DNA from 4 places in the Brevibacillus borstelensis genome. Region 4 is predicted to be linked to each of the others. Evidence: riboswitches for the same ligand, from Rfam matches in the RefSeq annotation. Region 4 holds a riboswitch; each other region holds the start of a gene.
The links. Region 4 has a riboswitch for S-adenosylmethionine ahead of V5G20_RS25110 (methionine ABC transporter ATP-binding protein). Riboswitches for the same ligand answer to the same signal wherever they lie in the genome.

Region 1: linked by a shared signal. The riboswitch ahead of V5G20_RS02685 (BMP family lipoprotein) and the one ahead of V5G20_RS25110 (methionine ABC transporter ATP-binding protein) in region 4 are both predicted to bind S-adenosylmethionine.
Region 2: linked by a shared signal. The riboswitch ahead of mtnK (S-methyl-5-thioribose kinase) and the one ahead of V5G20_RS25110 (methionine ABC transporter ATP-binding protein) in region 4 are both predicted to bind S-adenosylmethionine.
Region 3: linked by a shared signal. The riboswitch ahead of V5G20_RS08660 (pyridoxal phosphate-dependent aminotransferase) and the one ahead of V5G20_RS25110 (methionine ABC transporter ATP-binding protein) in region 4 are both predicted to bind S-adenosylmethionine.

Annotation. Positions count from the first base shown of each region.
Region 1 covers NZ_CP144922.1:562,813-566,012, forward strand. Annotated here, with positions in the region: gene V5G20_RS02680 (methyl-accepting chemotaxis protein) at 1-1,037, shown strand, start outside; SAM riboswitch class I at 1,127-1,241, shown strand; gene V5G20_RS02685 (BMP family lipoprotein) at 1,445-2,476, shown strand; gene V5G20_RS02690 (ABC transporter ATP-binding protein) at 2,561-3,200, shown strand, end outside.
Region 2 covers NZ_CP144922.1:1,329,389-1,332,588, forward strand. Annotated here, with positions in the region: gene V5G20_RS06110 (anti-sigma factor) at 1-990, shown strand, start outside; SAM riboswitch class I at 1,090-1,237, shown strand; gene mtnK (S-methyl-5-thioribose kinase) at 1,435-2,664, shown strand; gene mtnA (S-methyl-5-thioribose-1-phosphate isomerase) at 2,661-3,200, shown strand, end outside.
Region 3 covers NZ_CP144922.1:1,904,276-1,907,475, reverse strand. Annotated here, with positions in the region: gene V5G20_RS08660 (pyridoxal phosphate-dependent aminotransferase) at 227-1,402, opposite strand; SAM riboswitch class I at 1,508-1,620, opposite strand; gene V5G20_RS08655 (MFS transporter) at 1,914-3,200, opposite strand, start outside.
Region 4 covers NZ_CP144922.1:5,231,069-5,234,268, reverse strand. Annotated here, with positions in the region: gene V5G20_RS25115 (Ger(x)C family spore germination protein) at 1-901, shown strand, start outside; SAM riboswitch class I at 995-1,111, shown strand; gene V5G20_RS25110 (methionine ABC transporter ATP-binding protein) at 1,197-2,210, shown strand; gene V5G20_RS25105 (methionine ABC transporter permease) at 2,212-2,877, shown strand; gene V5G20_RS25100 (MetQ/NlpA family ABC transporter substrate-binding protein) at 2,924-3,200, shown strand, end outside.

The DNA.
Region 1 (3,200 bases), 900 kb from region 4:
TCGCTTTCGTGCTGATGATCGCGGGGCTCACCTATCTCTGTCTGGCTGGACAAGCGTCGCTTGCAAAAGCGGACAGCGCGAGACGGGAAGCCGAAAACAAAGAGCAGCGCCTGGAAGAGTTGCTGCGGAATATCAAGATGGTAACAGAGCAGGTGGAGCGCACATCCGTGCATGTCCATGAGCATGCCGAGACGACAAGGCGCAACACGGACGAGATGATGGTCGCCTTCAAGGAAGTGGCGACCGGAATGGAATCCCAAGCCAATTCCACTGTCAAAATCGAGGAAGAAGTGCAGTCGATCGACCAGGAAATTGTGACTGTCAACGAGCAAGCGGCCGTCATGAAGGCGGAAGCGGATCAGAACAGCCGCCGCTTGGCAGGAAGCATCAGCATGATGAGCGAGCTTTCCGAGCAAATGGAGCAAATCGTTCAGGCGGTCAATGTGGCGTCTTCGACGATCCGCGAGCTGAACAAGCAAGCCAACAAGGTCGAGGAAATCGTCCAGACGATCAACCAGATCGCGACACAGACGAACCTGCTCGCGCTCAATGCCGCGATCGAATCGGCTCGTGCGGGTGAGCACGGCCGGGGCTTCGCCGTCGTGGCGGACGAGGTGCGCAAGCTGGCTGAGCAAAGCGCGACGGCTACGCAGGAGATCGCCGGAATTTTGCAGTCGCTGCATCAAGAAAGTGAAAATGCGGTGAAGCATATGAGCACGGGCGAAGTGTCGGTAGCAAAGGGGCAGGAGCTGGCGGTAGAGACAGTGGCGTCTATCGAGACGGTTCGTGCAGGCATGGAAGCGTTCCTCGAGGCCGTAGAGCATGTGCGGACGAGCATGGATCGCGTGAAAATGCGCTCCGGGGAAGTGGCGGCCGAGATGTCTACGATTACAGCGGTCACCGAGGAGTCTGTTGCCAACCTGGAGGAATTGTTTGCGACGGCGGAGAACCAGCATCAAAAGGTGCGGGAGATTACCGAGGAGCTCGGCGAGCTGAACGCCTTGTCGACAAAGCTGCAGCAATCATTTCAGCGATAATCGTAATGTTTGAAATTGCAGAAAAAAGAATTGCATTTTTCAATTGATCTGCTAGAATGAATTCAATATCAATTAAATAGTTTCACCTTACCTTATCAAGAGCGGCGGAGGGACTGGCCCGATGAAGCCCGGCAACCACTGTGCACACGTGCACAGAAAGGTGCCAATTCCTACAAAATCCATTTGGATTTTGAGAGATGAGGAAGAGGTTGGCGATATACCGCAAACTCTTCCTCCGGGAAGAGTTTTTTCTTTGTACAAAGGAGGTTATTGGCGAATATTAATTTTAAATAATATAATATTATTCGTGTTTTAATTATTTTATGCTCATAAAAAAACGCACTTCTTTCGTGTGTATATAATAAAAACGAATATTGTTGTGCGGACTAGTGATAGGAGAGGACACCATGAAAAAATTGCTTTTGGCATTAACAACGTTTGCTGTGCTGGCTGCCGGGTGCTCGACAAACAGCAGCGCCCCCGAAGACAAGGGACAAGCCCAGACAGGCGGACAAGAAACAGCGAAAAAGCGGATCGCGCTGGTGCTGCCCGAGAAAATCGGGGTTAACCCGTTCTTCCAGCAGATGGACGATGGAGCGAAGAAAGCCGCCCAGGAATTCGGGGTGGATGTCAAGACGATTGAATCCACAGACCATGGGGCTATCGAGGAAAATATCCGCGTGGCAGTGGCCGAGCAATACGATTTGATCATCACGTCTTCCTTTGAAGCCGAGGATGCGCTGAAAAAGGTAGCGACAGAAAATCCTGACCGCACCTTCGCCATCATCGATACGCAAGTTGATTTGCCCAACGTCCGCAGTGTCATGTTCCGCGAGCAAGAGGCTGCATACCTGGTCGGAGCGGCTGCCGGTTTGGCAACCAAAAGCAACAAGGTAGGGATCGTCGCAGCAATGGACATTCCGATCCTGAAAAAATGGACAGTCGGTTTTCAGGAAGGGCTCAAGGCGACCAACCCGAACGCAGAAGTGCAGATCAACTACGTCGGCAGCTTCAGCGACCCGGCAAAAGCGAAGGAGCTGGCGCTGCTGCAGGCTTCCAAAGGAGCGGACTTTATTTACGGCGCAGCGGCTGTAGGAGATCTTGGCGTGTTTGAAGCAGCCAAGGAAAAAGGCTTCTACACCTCCGGACAAGACGTTGACCGGACCAGCATCGACCCTGAGCATATCGTCCTGTCCCAGTTGAAAGGAACGGACTCCGCTGTGTATGAAACGGTGAAGGCATTTGTGGACGGCAGCTTGAAGCCGGGTGTCGTCGCCTACGGACTGAAGGAGAACGGCGTCGGCGTGACCTACGTTACGCATGACAGCCCGACTCCGTTGAACCCGTTCATTGGAGAAGAAGTCGTCAGCAAGGTAAAGGCGATCAAGGATGAGATCGTCGCGGGGACGAGAACCGTGACAGACCCGCTGAAACAATAGCGAGAGCGCTGATTCGGAAACCGGCTACATGAGCGTAGTCGGTTTCCTGCTCTACCGGGAAGACAAAAGAGGGAGGGGGAAAAGGTGGAGAACCGACTGGAAATGCGGGGCATGACCAAGCGCTACGGCGATTTTACCGCCAATGACAACGTTTCGTTTACGTTGAAAGAGGGGGAGGTCCATGCGATCGTCGGCGAGAACGGAGCGGGCAAAACCACGCTGATGCGCATGCTGTACGGTATGGAGCAGCCCACTGCCGGAGAGATCGCAGTAAATGGCAAGCCCGTCGTCTTTCGCGGCCCGGAGGATGCGATCCGCCACGGGATTGGCATGGTTCACCAGCACTTCATGCTGTTTCCCGACTTTACCGTTGCGGAAAATATCGTGATCGGCTACGAACCGCAGAGCAAAGGGCTGTTTCAGCGAAAAGAAGCGGCGAGTGCAGTCCGCTCGCTCAGTGAGCGATACCGGATACCGATCAACGAGAACGCCAAGGTATCCAGCTGCTCCGTAGGGGAGCAGCAGCGGGTAGAAATCCTGAAGGTGCTCTACCAGGGTGCAGATATTATCGTGCTGGACGAGCCGACTGCGGTGCTCACGCCGCTGGAGGTAAAGGAGCTGCTGCAGACGATCCGCCATTTGGCCGAAAGCGGCAAAAGCGTCATTTTGATTACCCACAAGCTCCAGGAGGTCATGGAGGTGGCAGACCGGGTCACTGTCCTGC
Region 2 (3,200 bases), 1.7 Mb from region 4:
CCGGAGGAGAAGCAGCGCTCCATCATCCGCTGGGGAAAGTGGAAGAGCAGGCTGTCCAACGCCGCCTACACGGTGGGGATCTCGCTGCTGATCGGCTTTGTCCTGTTGTTTGTCAACTATTGGATTGGCCGGTCGCTGTATGAAGATATGTTTCGCGTCTCCAAGGATTTGGTGAATTTCACTCAGCCGGGGATCGTAGCAGGCAGCAGCGGCGCGCAGGTTGGCCTTTTTTATGGCAGCATTCAAATGGAGCTGCGCGAAAAGGTGGGGGGCGACCGTCAGCAGCCAGGGTATTTCGAGACTACGAATGTGTTTACCAAAGTATCCTCCCGCCCGGTATGGAACGACGGCGTTCGGAAGAAAAATCTGTTTTTCCTGTTCCCGCTTCAGACGAAGCTGCAGGAGGATACCTCTTTCAGACGAGAGCCCGCGTGGAAGACGCTTGAAATGCTGCCGGAGGGGACGGTATCGCAACTGGCGATTTCCTTTGACCGGTTTATGAGCCTGGAGGAAATGTACGCTTTCCTGGCTCCGTATAATTTGGACCTTACCTGGCTGGCCGTGGATACCGGACAGGAGGTGCTGCATGAGGATGCCAAAGAAGGCGTGCTGCTGCTTTCGGCCGGTGACGTCTGGGGTTTTTCCGAACATGGGCTGGACTATGGACCGGGACCGATTCAGGTAAATGGCGAAGCAGATCGCCGCACCCGGGCGTACGTGGAGGAGATGAAATACCTCGCCGAGCAGGAGAGGCTGAGCAGGTCGATCGGACAAAGCCTGTTCAACAGCAGATCAGGATTGAAGATCGACGAGCGCTATCGGTATTTGGAGAAAAACGGTATCAAAACGTATGGAATCGTCGTCACCGGTCCGACCAAGGAACTGCTCAAGCTGAAGCAGGAAGCTGCCATCACCGCCGCATTCGTAGGACAAATTGACTGGTGGAACTGGAATCGTCCGAGTGCAAGCGGACAGCAAAACAGCTGGTAAGGCCGAGGATCAGCCGACTGGCAAAAAACAAAAAAGAGTGTTGACAGCGTGCATAGCCGCGTGTATGATTCAAACTAATCAAAACAGCATACGTTGGATACCTTATCCAGAGAAGGTGGAGGGACTGGCCCGATGATACCCGGCAACCGACACAGCGCTTGCCTGTCAGCTAGACTGACGGCGCGATTGCAAGCGATGTGCACGGTGCTAATTCCTGCAGAAGCAAAAGTATTCTGGAAGATAAGGGGGAGACGACACGCCCTGCCGCGTACGTATACGACCTCTTTTCTTCGGGAAAAGAGGTCTTTTTGCATGTCTGGCTGCAAAAACGGCTTGATCGGAGGCGCAGCCTGCAACATACCGTGCGGAATTATCCCCTGCTGAATGGGCCGGGAAAGCCGCTGGAAAGATCCAAATCGATTCACGTGAGGGGAGAAACAAGTTATGGCTTATCGTGCTTTGAGTGAACAAGAAGCAGTACAGTATGTAAAAGAGCTGCCCGGCCTGTTTGAAGCAGGGGCTGTCCTGTCCTCCCGCGAGATAGGCGACGGCAACCTGAATCTTGTCTTTCACATCCGCGATGAAGCGACCGGCAAAAGCGTGATTGTGAAGCAGGCTCTGCCTTATGCCCGCGTCGTAGGCGAGTCGTGGCCGCTGACGCTTGATCGCGCCCGCATCGAGAGTGAAGCGCTGCGCATCCAGTACAAATACGTTCCGGACCTCGTGCCGCAGGTGTACCACTACGATCAGGAGCTTGCCTTGACCGTCATGGAGGATCTCAGCGATCACATCCTGATGCGCAAAGGATTGATCGAGGGGCGACGCTATCCAAATTTCGCGAAGCAAATCGGACGTTTCATGGCCCACACGCTCTTTTTCACGTCTGATCTGGGAGCGCATCCCTACGAGAAAAAAGCGCTTGTCGGAACATTCTTGAATCCGGAATTGTGCAAAATTACGGAAGACTTGGTGTTTACCGATCCTTACGAAAATGCGCCGACCAACAGCTTCAACCCGCTGATTCGGCGGGAAGTGGAGGAAATCTGGAAGAACAAGCCGCTCAAGCTGGAAATCGCCAAGCTGAAGTACGATTTCCTCACCCGTGCAGAGGCGCTGCTGCATGGCGACCTTCATACAGGCAGCATTTTCGTCACCGAAACCTCGACCAAGGTCATCGACCCGGAATTCGCTTACTACGGCCCGATTGGCTTTGACATCGGCGCGGTAATCGCCAATCTGCTCCTGAATTATGCCGGCCAGCACGGACTGGAGAAGGATGGAGGAAAGCGGGAGTCTTATCGCGAATACCTGCTTACAACTGTCGAAGACGTCTGGAACGAGTTCGTCTCCCAGTTCGTCCAGCTATGGCACAAGCAGGCGAAAGAGCGCAGCGCACATGTAGAAGGGCTCTGGCAGAGCTACGTGAAGCGGTTGATCCAGGATACGGCCGGGTTTGCAGGCTGTAAAATCCTTCGCCGCGTGATCGGGCTGGCGGGTGTCGCCGATCTGAACAGCATCAGCGACGAAAAAACCCGTGCCGAAGCGGAACGGCTGGCACTGCTGATCGGTCAGGAGCTGATCCTGAAGCGGGGCGGCATCGAAGATTCGACCGACATCACAGACATCGTTCGCAATGCGACAACAAGATTTGATCAGGAGGCAGCAGCGGTATGACCACAATTCATGAAGCATTCGCACCTGTAAAGTGGGAAGGAGACTCTCTTCTTCTGCTCGACCAGACGCGTTTACCGGTAGAAACAGTCTTTCTTTCCCTCCATACGTCTGAGGAAGTATGGGCGGCAATCCGCCACCTGCAGGTTCGCGGCGCCCCTGCGATCGGGATGGCTGCGGCATACGGGCTTTACCTCGGCGTGCGGAACAGCGAAGCGGCAGATTCGTCAGCCCTCTGGAATCAATTGCTCGAGCAGGCTGACTACCTGGCGACAGCACGCCCTACAGCGGTGAACCTGTTCTGGGCGATCGATCGGGTCAAAGCACGCGTCCAGCAGGAGGGAGAAAAACCGGTAGACGCGTTGAAAGCGGCGGTTTTGGACGAAGCTCTCACGATACAGCGCGAGGATGCCGAAGTATGCCGGACGATAGGCGAACACCTCCTCACCTTGCTGCAGGATGGAATGGGCATCCTGACCCACTGCAATCCAGGGGCGCTGGCTACCGCCGCTTACGGGACGGCGACAGCTCCGCTCTAT
Region 3 (3,200 bases), 2.2 Mb from region 4:
CTTCCGCTATACACGAAAAATAAGGCTGTCTTTCTTGAAAAGATTGCCGTCATTATGTTTTGGCATCCGTGAGTATCATTTCGAATCAAGCCTGCTTTATCCGTGAGTATCCTGCTTGATTCAGCCTGTTGTGCCACCCCGAATCGCAGGAGAAGCCTGTTTCCAGGCTTCTCCCCACCGCGGCCCCTGGACAAGGAGCAAGATAACCCGAAGCCCGCCAACAAGCTTACCGAGCAAACAGCCCCAGCTTCTCAATCCTTCGCACTGCCTCCGCCAGCCTTTCTTCGCTGGAAAGAAGCGCCGCGCGCACATACCCCTCGCCCGTCGGTCCAAAACCGACGCCAGGCGCAACCACCACATGAGCCTTTTCCAGCAGCAAATCGGAAAACTCGACCGATGTAAACCCTTCGGGAACAGGCAGCCAGCTGAAAAACGAGCCCTCTGAAGGCTTGGCCTGCCAACCGATCCGGTGGAGCTCGGCGAACAGCACATCCCGCCTGCTTTGGTAGACGGAGACGAGATCATGTACGCATTGCTGCGAGCCGGTCATCGCTTTTGCCGCCGCCATCTGCACAGCGCCGAAGAGACTGACAAAGTAATGGTCCTCAATCAAATTGACCAGCCGTACGAGCTCCTTGTTTCCGACCATAGCCCCGACGCGCCAGCCGGCCATGTTGTACGTTTTCGACAGGGTGTAAAACTCCACTCCTACTTCTTTTGCCCCCGGCACCTGCATGAAGCTGACCGGCTTTTTGCCGTCAAAGCTGATCGCACCATAGGCGAAATCATGGCAGACGACGATCTCGTGCTTGCGGGCAAAGCGGATGGTCTCTTCAAAAAATTCCACCGGAGCGTTGACCGCCGTCGGATTGTTCGGGTAATTGAGGAACATCAGCTTGGCTTTTTCCAAATCTTCCGGCTTCAACTGGCCGTAATCCGGAAGAAACGCGTTTTCAGCCTTGAGCGGCATCATGACCATGCGGCCGTCAGCTACAGCCACGCCGGACCAGTAATCCGGATAACCTGGATCGGGCACCAAAGCGACGTCCCCGGGGTTCAGCAGCACCTGACAAATCTCAACCAGACCTGTCTTGCTGCCAAACAGGATGGCTACCTCTTCCTCCGCGTCCAGCTCCACGCCGAACTCTTCCTTGTACCAGTGGGCGACGGCCTGCTTCAGCTCCAGCCTGCCGCTGAACGGCGGGTATTTGTGGTGGACAGGGCGCTTGGCCTGCTCGCTCAGCTCTTCCACGATATGCTGCGGTGTCGGGAGATCGGGATTGCCCTGTCCAAGATTGATAATGTCATGTCCGGCCGCGATGGCCTTGTTTGTTTTCGCTACCAGCGTGGCAAAAAACTGCGTCGGCAGTCGGTCCACCATGGCAGATGGTTGGATGCGCATTGGCTTTCTATCCTTTCTTTCGCAAAAATAATCCAGACATCGAAGCAGGCATGCAAAAAGCCCCTTTTCCTGAACAGAAAAAGGGGCGGATCGTGCGTCTCCACGTTCTTATCTGTCAGGATCGCTCCTGCTGGAATTGGCACAGCATCTGCAGAATATCCTGCAAGATCCGCTGCCGGGCTTCATCGGGCCAGTCCCTCCACCTCTCTGGATAAGTTAACAGCAACCTATTTACTTTGAATGTCTACTATACTACTTGAGCAGGTTGGGAGTGTCAATACAATATCCCGAACCATGGCCCGGGCTGCTTTGCTGTTGCTGGCCCGGCAGCCTGCAGGGCCTCGTTAGACAGCCTGGCAGTCCTCAACTGTCAGCCTGGCGGTCCTCAACTGACAAACTGAGGAGCCTCACTGACAGGCTGAGGGGCCTCGACTGACAGCCTGAGCGGCCTCGGCTGAAAGCCTGCTGGTCTTCGCCTGACAGCTACGAGTATCCGTCCAAGCATTGCTTGTCATGACCCGAGCTTCTCCGGAGCAGGCAGAGCTGCCTTCATCTCAGGACGCTTTACAAAGGACGTGTACACGGTAAAGCAAGCGACAGCGACCAAAGCCAAAGCAGCCATGAAGTAGACCATCCCATTTGCTCCGAGCGCTTCAAAGATCACGGCGCCCATCAGCGGGCCGACCATGCGTCCTCCTGAGCCTACGCCCCCGATGAGGCCTTGAATGAACCCTTCACGTCCCGGTGGAGACAACTCGGCAGCGATGGTCGGGACGGCAGGCCACACCAGCATTTCACCCAGTGTAATGACAAACATGGCCACGAAAAAACCGGCGTACACCGTCGTCTGGGACAAGATCAGCATGGAGAGCGAAAAGACGTAGGCGCCTAACAGCAACTGCGCTTTCAGCGTACGGGCGAAGTGCCTGATCACCCAGGAGATAAACGGCTGCCCGAACAGGATCAAAGCACCATTCAGCGTCCACAGCAGGCTGTACTCCCTGAGCGTGATGCCCAGCGACTGCATATACGCCGACAGCACAGTCGTCCACTGCGAGTAAATAATCCAGCAGACCAACAACCCTGCCGACAACAGACCGAGCGCTAGCCATGCCATCGGGCGACCGGCAGCTTGAGCGGCATCCGTCGCCATTGCCGCCGCGGCCCCTTTTGATCCGCCGGCCTTCTCCGCCAATCCCGCGGCAGGCAGCTGTGCCCCCTCACCTTCCTCTGTGTGCTTCGCCGACGCTGCCACGAGCCGGCCTTCTTTTTCCTGACCGCGCTCAAGATCGACCGTGCGGCTCAAAAAGATAAAGAGAAACAGAACTGCCAGCTGCAGCGCCGCATTTCCAAAGAAAGTCCAGGCAAAGGAAATGCTCGCCAGCATTCCCGCCGAGGCGGAACCGATCGCTACCCCGATATTGAGTGCCACATAAACCGTATTCAAGCCCTTGCGGCCGCCGTCAGGCCACAAGAGGCCGATCAGGGCATTGAGCACAGGAAACATGATGCCGGAGAAAAATCCGTTCAAAAGCAGCAAGACCGTATACGTATGAAAGCTGGTTGTGAAGCCCAGTGCCACAGCTACGGCTACCGCTCCCGCTGTCGCGGCGTATACTGTGCGCATTTTCCCCCAGCGGTCAAAGAGAACCCCGCCTGTCAGACTGCCGATCAGGTACGCTCCCTGATTCAGCATCAAAAGAACACCCGCTACGGTGAGCGGCTTCCCGAGAAAATCGTGGATGTAGATCGTCACCAGCGGCCAGATACAGGCCATGCCCGTAGAATGAATAACGGC
Region 4 (3,200 bases):
GGCCAACCTGCAGTCAGACAAAGAAGTGCTGGGCGGGCAGCTTCGGGTCGCGATGTACAGCGAGGAGCTGGCCAGAAAAGGGATAGGCAGCATTGTGGACACTCTGTACCGCGACCCCTCGATTGGAAGCCGGGTTTATTTAAGTGTCATTGAGGGCCAAACCTACGATTTGCTGACGTACAAATTCAAAGAGGAAGGCAATATTGGCATTTACCTCTACCAATTGATCCGGCACAACGTAGAGGATGACAAAATTCCGTCTCCTACTCTCCATGAGTTTTACCGCTCCTACTTCAGCGAGGGAATCGACCCTTACGTCCCTTTTCTTGAGAGGAAAGGGGATGAGGTGAGGATCAAAGGCGTGGCTCTGTTTCACAAGGACAAATATGTCGGCTGGATTCCTCCAAAGGAAGCCTTTCACATCAAGCTAGTTCATGATGCTTATCGAGCGGGAACGTACGAAACGTCGGTAGATCCGGAGAGGATGGGGGTAAAGCCGAAAAAGAAGAACACAACCGGCCCTGACATCCAAATGGTATTTGATACGCTGAGCAGCAAGGCCCACGTCGATATTGTCAGTACGAATCCACTGACCTACAAGGTCGATGTGAAAGTACGGACACGCATTCTGGAAATGTCAATACCGTTAAAAATAGAACAACCGGAGGTACTCAGAAAAATGGAGCAGGCCTTGTCTGAAAACATGAAGCAGGATTTGGCCAAGGTCGTCGCCAAAATGCAAAAATGGGAGGTAGACCCCTTTGGGTTCGGGGAATTATACCGGGCAAAATTCCGCGGGGCGCGGAAGCTGTCTCACGATCAGTGGCATGAGATGTACAGGAAGTCCCGCTTCGATTACAACATCGATGTAGAAATTGTCCGCAACGGCGTGTTGGATTAATTGCCCATTGACTTTCTATTTTGGTATAGCATATAATCCGTTTTGTATCATAAAAAGAAATAAAGTTCTTCAAACTAAATATACGTAGAATTCTTCTTATCCAGAGCGGCGGAGGGACAGGCCCTATGAAGCCCGGCAACCGGCTCATCGATTCTGATGGGTGGCGCGGTGCCAATTCCTACAAGATTGTAGAATCTTGACAGATGAGAAGGGTGAATGCGATCGTATAATGCGGTGCAGCCCCTTTTTCGCCTGATGAAAAAGGGGCTGTTGATTGTAATGGGAGGTGAACCGGATGATTCGGTTGCAGAATCTGAAAAAAGACTACATTGTAAAAGGCCATAAAACACCTGCGCTGCGCGGAATTGACCTCTCGATCGAGAAGGGGGAAATTTTCGGCATCATCGGACATTCCGGTGCCGGCAAAAGTACGCTGATTCGCTGCATCAACCTGTTGGAACGTCCGACAGCAGGCAGCGTCATTGTAGACGGGGTTGATCTGACCAAGCTGGATGAAGGCAAGCTCCAGGAACAGCGGCGGCATATCGGAATGATTTTTCAACACTTCAACCTGCTCTCGTCGGCTACAGTCGGGGAGAACGTCGCGTTTCCGCTCAAGCTGGCCAAGCGGCCCAAGGCGGAGATCGACAAAAAGGTGAAGGAAATGCTGGCGTTGGTAGGGCTGGAACAGCACCGCGACAAGTATCCAGCACAATTGTCAGGCGGACAAAAGCAGCGTGTCGGCATTGCCCGGGCGCTGGCGAGCGACCCCAAGGTGCTGCTGTGCGACGAAGCGACATCCGCTTTGGACCCGCAGACGACCAACTCCATTCTGGCGCTTCTTTTGGACATCAACCGGAAGCTGGGCTTGACGATCGTCCTCATTACGCACGAAATGCACGTCATCCGCTCCATTTGCGACCGGGTCGGTGTCATTGACGGAGGGCACATCGTAGAAATGGGCAATGTTCTGGATGTGTTCTTGAAGCCGCAGCATCCGACGACACAGGAGTTCGTGGAGCAAGTAGCAGACTCCAGCGAGCTGCGGGCTGCCGTTGCTCATGAAAAGGCGTCAGGCGAACGGACGATCCTGCGGGTCACGTTCCTCGGAGAACAAACCTACCAGCCGATTCTGTTCCAAACGATGCAGGAAACAGGTACGGTGTTCAGTATCCTGCAAGGAACCATTTCGCGTATGAAAGACACCCCATATGGCCAGCTCGTGATCGAGTTGGGCGGGGATGCGCAGCAGAACAGGAAAGCTGTCGATACGCTTCGTCAGCGCGGCCTGGAAGTGGAGGTGATTTAAAATGGGATTCACGCTTAAAAATATAGACTGGGCGGAAATTTGGAAGGGAACGCAGGATACGTTGACGATGCTTGGCTTTTCCACCTTGTTTACCGTCGTTATCGGGCTGCCGCTGGGCATTTTGCTGTTTCTCACATCCAGAGGCCAGCTTTTGGAGAATCGCGCGTTTTATTCGATCTCATCCTTTGTCGTAAACGTTTTGCGTTCGGTGCCATTCATCATCCTGATGATCCTGCTGATTCCTGTTACCAAAATGCTCGTCGGCACCTCACTCGGGGTAAAGGGCTCGATTCCTCCGTTGGTGATCGGGGCGGCTCCCTTTTTCGCCAGACTGGTGGAGACCTCCCTGCGCGAGGTTGATCGCGGCGTGATTGAAGCGGCGCAATCGATGGGTGCTTCCAACTGGCAAATTATCCGCAGCGTGCTCTTGCCGGAATCCCGTTCGGGGCTGATCGCCGGGATTACGATTACCACGGTGTCGCTCGTGTCCTACACGGCGATGTCCGGGGTCATCGGCGGCGGAGGCTTGGGAGACCTGGCGATCCGCTACGGGTATCAGCGCTTCCAGACAGACGTCATGGTCGTGACGGTATGTATTTTGCTTGTGTTGGTTCAGATCCTGCAGATGGTGGGCGACAGGCTCGTCATCAAGTTCAGCCGGAAGTAGGATCTTGTCCATAGAGAATGTTCAAAATAGAAAGGGGAAATCATCTGTGAAGAAATTGGTCGTATCTGTACTGTCCACTGTACTGGCACTGTCTCTGGCTGCTTGCGGCAGCCAAAATGAATCGGCTCCCGCGCCGTCTGCCGGCGGTTCCCAAGGCGAGCAAAAAGAAGTAACGCTGAAAGTGGGCGCAACGCCGGTCCCGCAGGCTGAGATTTTGAAGTTCGTCGCGCCGAAGCTGAAGGAGCAGGGCGTAATTCTGGAAGTCAAAGAATTTACCGACTACGTTCAACCTAACGTGCAAGTAAATGAAAAGCAGCTGGACG